Regions from separate parts of the Microbacterium hominis genome, predicted to be linked through region 1. Evidence: predicted binding sites of a transcription regulator. Region 1 holds the regulator's gene; the other holds the start of a gene.
The links. The regulator HspR, encoded in region 1, represses chaperone genes until heat shock. The targets are predictions, from matches to a motif close to AAGTTGAGTCNNNNNGACTCAACTT.
Positions count from the first base shown of each region.

Region 1 (2,388 bases):
CCGTGCGCACGTATGCCCGCGCACTCGGCTCGGGCGCGAAGCGCACACCCCTCAAGCGCTACTTCGACCGCTACGACCCGCTCGGCGCCGAGAAGGCGACCGACGCGGAGACCCGGGCGATCATCGCCCAGACCGTGGCCGATGCCGAGAAGCGCACGGGCAAGCGTGCAGCGCGAAAGCTCACGAACCGCGCCGACGACGGTCGTCTCGTCTTCATCGACGCTCCCCCGGTCATGTCGCATGCCACCCCCGAGATCGAGGAGCGCGTGCTCCACACGCTCAGCGAGTACGTCGCGTCGGCGCACGTCGACATCCGCGTCGTGCTGCGCAACTACGCCCTCGCCGACGTCGCGATGCGGGTGGTCGGAGTCGGCAGCGTCGGCACGCGCTGCTTCCTCATCTCGCTGCAGGACGGCGACGGGGGCGCGCTGCTGCTGCAGGGCAAGGAGGCGGGGCCGAGCGTGCTCGTCGAGCACGGCCGTGTGCCTCAGCCCCCCGAGGCCACCCGCTACACGGAGCTGAACGGCGACGGCGGGCGCGTGGTCGCGATGCAGCGGATCCTGCAGTCGGTGTCCGACCCCTTCCTCGGCCACGTGCGCCGTTCCGAGCACGGGGCGCAGCGCGACTTCTACATCCGCCAGTTCCACGACAAGAAGGGCGGGTTCGACATGGAGGCGCTCGACGACAGCGGGTTCCGCTGGTACGCCGACGCGTGCGCGGCGACACTCGCGCGCGCCCACGGCCAGTCTCCGAACGCGTCGACCGTCGCCGGGTACGTCGGGGGCGGGAAGGTGGTGGGCGAGGCGATCCTCGCCTGGGCCTACGCCTACGCCGATCTGTCGTACGAGGACTGGAAGCTGTTCTGCACGCACCGCGGGGTCGACGCGACCGCCTGAGCGCGCGTTCTACGCGTCGTCGGGCTCGGGATGCCCCTGCGCGGCCGGCCCCGGCGCGGCCGGTCCCGGCTCGATGGCCCGCAGCGGACGCCACACGACGACCTCCGTCGCGCGCCGCACCCGCACCCCGGAGCGCAGCGACACAGCGGGTCCGTTCACGCTGGCGGCGAAGACGCGGGCGCCGGGACGCCGCTCCAGCTCGGCCTCGACCCGCTGCTCGAGATCGCGCACGCGCTCGTGAAGCTCGCGCACCCGGTTCTCGAGCTCGAGGATGCGGGCGATGCCGGGCAGGCTCAGCCCATCCGCCGACAGGCGCGCGACCTCGCGCAGCTGCTCGACATGGCGCAGCGAGTAGCGCCGTGAGCCCCCCTGGGTGCGCGCGGGCACGACGAGACCGAGCCGGTCGTACTGGCGCAGCGTCTGCGGGTGCATGCCCGAGAGCTCCGCAGCCGCCGCGATCGCGAAGATCGGCGCGTCGGGGTCGATGCGGTCACGCTCGGCCATGCGCTCTTCCTCCCGACTCCTGTCAACCCGTCACTGAGAACAGGTGATCCGCCGCACACAGGATGAACGCGGGGCGAAGCATCCTGTTCTCGGCGGAACACCTGTTCTCGAGCATGTCAGCCGCGCGCCTTGGCCATCAGGTCGGCGCGCGGGTTCTCCTTCGGCTCCAGCTCGTGGAAGCGCTCGAGCGCCTCGCGCGCGGCGTCGTCGAGGTGCGCGGGCACGGCCACCTGCACCTCGGCGAGCAGATCGCCGGTGCCCTTGGCGGTCGTGATGCCCCGGCCCTTGACGCGCAGCACGCGCCCCGAGGGGGTTCCGGGGGCGACGCGCAGCTTCACGTGGTCGCCGGTCAGCGTCGGCACCTCGATGGTGGCGCCGAGCGCCGCCTCGGTGAAGGTGACCGGCACCGTGACACGCAGGTTCAGCCCGTCGCGCGAGAAGACGGCGTGGGGGCGCACCGTGACCTGCACGACGATGTCGCCGGCCTCGCCGCCGTCGGGCGAGGGCCGGCCACGGCCGCGCAGGCGGATCTTCTGCCCGTCGGCGACGCCGGCGGGGATCTTGACCTTGAACGGCCTGCCCTCTTCGCCCTGCAGCGTGATCGTCTCGCCCGCCGCGGCTGTCACGAAGTCGAGCGTCGTGCGCGCGGTGACGTCGGCGCCGCGGGTGGGACCGCCGTATCCGCGGTACCCACCCGTCGACTGGCCGAAGCGGCCCGACCCGAAGCCGGCTCCGCCCTGCTGCTGGTTGAACATCGAGAAGATGTCGTCGAAGTCGCCGGCCTGGAATCGTCCGCCGCCGCGCCCGGACTGCCCGAACATGCTGAAGACGTCCTCGAAGCCGCCGGCGCCCTGACCGCCCGCGGTGAAGCGGGCGCCGCCGGCGCCCATCGCGCGGATCTGGTCGTACTCCTTGCGCTGCTCGGGGTCGCTCAGCACCGAGTACGCCTCGCTGATCTCCTTGAACTTGGCCTCGGCGGCCGCGTCTC
Region 1 covers NZ_CP054038.1:3,744,548-3,746,935, forward strand. The annotation lists gene HQM25_RS16765 (DUF2252 domain-containing protein) at 1-896, shown strand, start outside; gene HQM25_RS16770 (heat shock protein transcriptional repressor HspR) at 906-1,400, opposite strand; gene HQM25_RS16775 (DnaJ C-terminal domain-containing protein) at 1,517-2,388, opposite strand, start outside.

Region 2 (2,388 bases), 640 kb from region 1:
CTTGCGGCTCACTCGGTGATGGTCGCCCTCGACCTCCACCACCGTCTTCGTCGGGCGATGCGCGAACTCGCTGATGCCGAGACGCCTGCCGCGGCCGTCGAGGATCTCGACGTCGAGCTCGAAGTGAGGCAGGCCGGCGTGCGCGGCATCCATTCTGAAGTCCGACTCGAGAGGCGACGCGCTGCCCACCCGGATCAGCGTGAGCGCGTCGCGCAGTCGTGCGGCACCGGCGCGGCGACCCGCCTGCACCGCGCTCTTCAGCTGCGCGGGTGTGGCGAGCCGGCTCTCCGGCTGGAGGCGGCCGTGCTCGTCGCGCGGGATCCGCACGATCGCGTCGCCGACGTGCACGAGTTCCCGCGTGGTCAGCTCGGTCGCGAGCATCGCCCACGTGCTCGCCGGTGACGACACGCGCAGACCCTCGACTTCGACGACGTGCACCAGCGAATCGGAGACTTTGACCCCGCGCACGCCCGGCCGCCGCGGAGGCCGGTGCGGTCGCACGACACCCACGACGAGATGCGACCCCGGATCGACGGGGAGACCGTGCAGCACGGCGGCGGTGCGACCCCCGAAGAACGCGCGATGACTCACGACCTTCGCCGCGGCGCCGGCGAGGCGCAGCGTCGTGGCACGCGCGACTTCGTCCGCGGTGGGTGTCGGCTCGTCGGCGGTCGTGACGATCGGGTCGGGCGCGATCCGCACGCCGCGAAACGGCCGATCCAGATCCGCGGCGCGCAGTCGCCCCGCACTCACCCCAGCGGCGGCCGCTTCGACGACGGTGAACGTCGTGCCGAGGGATGCGGGGAGCGGACGGGGGCGCGGCATCCACCTACCTTCGCGCCCCGGACGGCCCGGCGCGCCGCCCGGGGGCCGGTGTGGAGGAATCCGCCCGAGACCCCGCCTGGGGAGGGTCGGGGAGGCGCGCGCCACCCTGCCGGAAGCGCCCCACGTGCAGCGGGGTGTCCACTGTCGCAAGGGTCGTGGGTCGCGTTGTGCGGGGGCGGGGGTGTGGGTGCCGCAGGAGGCGCCCCATGGTCAAGTGGCCGTTGGTGCCCCGCCGGTTCGTGGGTCGCGTTGTGCGGGGGCGGGGGTGTGGATGCCGCAGGAGGCACCCCACGGTCGAGTGGCCGTCGGTGCCCGCCGGTTCGTGGGTCGCGTTCTGCGTCGTCGAGGCTCAGGATGCCGCAGAAGCCGCCCCACGAGCATGAGTGGCGACCGCGGCCAACGAGGCGGTGTTCGCCGTGCGCGAATCGGCCCGCAAAGCGTTAGCACTCACCCACTGAGAGTGCTAATCTCGATGCCAGTTGAGCCGCCTCGACTCAACTTTCACGACCACATGACATCAAGGAGATGACCATGGCAACGTATGACCCGTTCCGTGACCTCGACCGCCTCGCTGCGGGCATCTTCGACGTGCGCCGCGGCCCGCGCCGCATGCCGATGGACCTCTATCGCGACGGCGACCACTACGTGCTGACCGCCGACCTCCCCGGCATCGACCCGGGCTCGGTCGACATCGACGTGGACGGCCAGCTGCTCACGATCCGTGCCGAGCGCACGCTCCCCAGCGGAGAGGGCGTGAAGTGGATCACCCGCGAGCGCGAAGCCGCCACCTTCCTGCGTCAGCTCAACCTCGGCCAGGGCGTCGACACCGACCGCATCTCGGCTGCGTACGCCCACGGCGTGCTGAGCGTGACGATCCCGGTGAGCGAGAAGGCCAAGCCGCGCAAGATCTCCGTCTCCACCGAGCGTGAGGGTGAAGTGCTGCGCGCCCACGAGTCCACCGACGAGCCTCAGCCCGTCGAGCAGTAACCCCCAGACCAGAGAAGTGGATGCTTCGCCCGGCGCCGGGCGGAGCATCCACTTCTCTGCATGTCAGTCGCGGAGTCCTCGCCCGCGCAGCTTCGCGGTGAGGGCCTGGAGTTCCGCGAGTTCCGAGTCGGACAGCACGGACATGCGCTGCGCGATCGAACGCCCGTGGGAGAGCGCGAGCGCGTGGAACGCCGACGCGCCGATCGGGGTGGCGGTCACCAGTGCTCCGCGGCCGTCGTCGGGATCGCTGCACTTCGACAGCAGTCCGCGCGCGGCCATGCGGTCGACCAGCCGCGAGACGCTCGGCTGGCTGATGAGCATGTTGCGCGTGACATCGCGCAGTCGCGCCGTCATCTCGGGCGCGCGCGTGACGGTGAGGAGCACGTCGTACTCGGCCTGCGTGAGGTCGCTGCCGTCGAAGTCGGCGCTGATCTCGGCGAACACCTCGTACTGCGCGCGGAAGAGGCTCTCCCACGCATCCACGGCCAGGCGGCGGTCGGTCATGCGAACCAGAGTAGGGCTTCGCGGGCGTGTCGGTATGAACCGCCGCATGGCGCGCGGAACACGCGCATGTAT
Region 2 covers NZ_CP054038.1:3,104,717-3,107,104, reverse strand. The annotation lists gene HQM25_RS14080 (hypothetical protein) at 1-825, opposite strand, end outside; gene HQM25_RS14075 (Hsp20/alpha crystallin family protein) at 1,357-1,812, shown strand; gene HQM25_RS14070 (MarR family winged helix-turn-helix transcriptional regulator) at 1,876-2,316, opposite strand.
Region 2: HQM25_RS14075 (Hsp20/alpha crystallin family protein) is a predicted target of HspR. The motif match lies at 1,302-1,326, and genes of this name have one in related genera.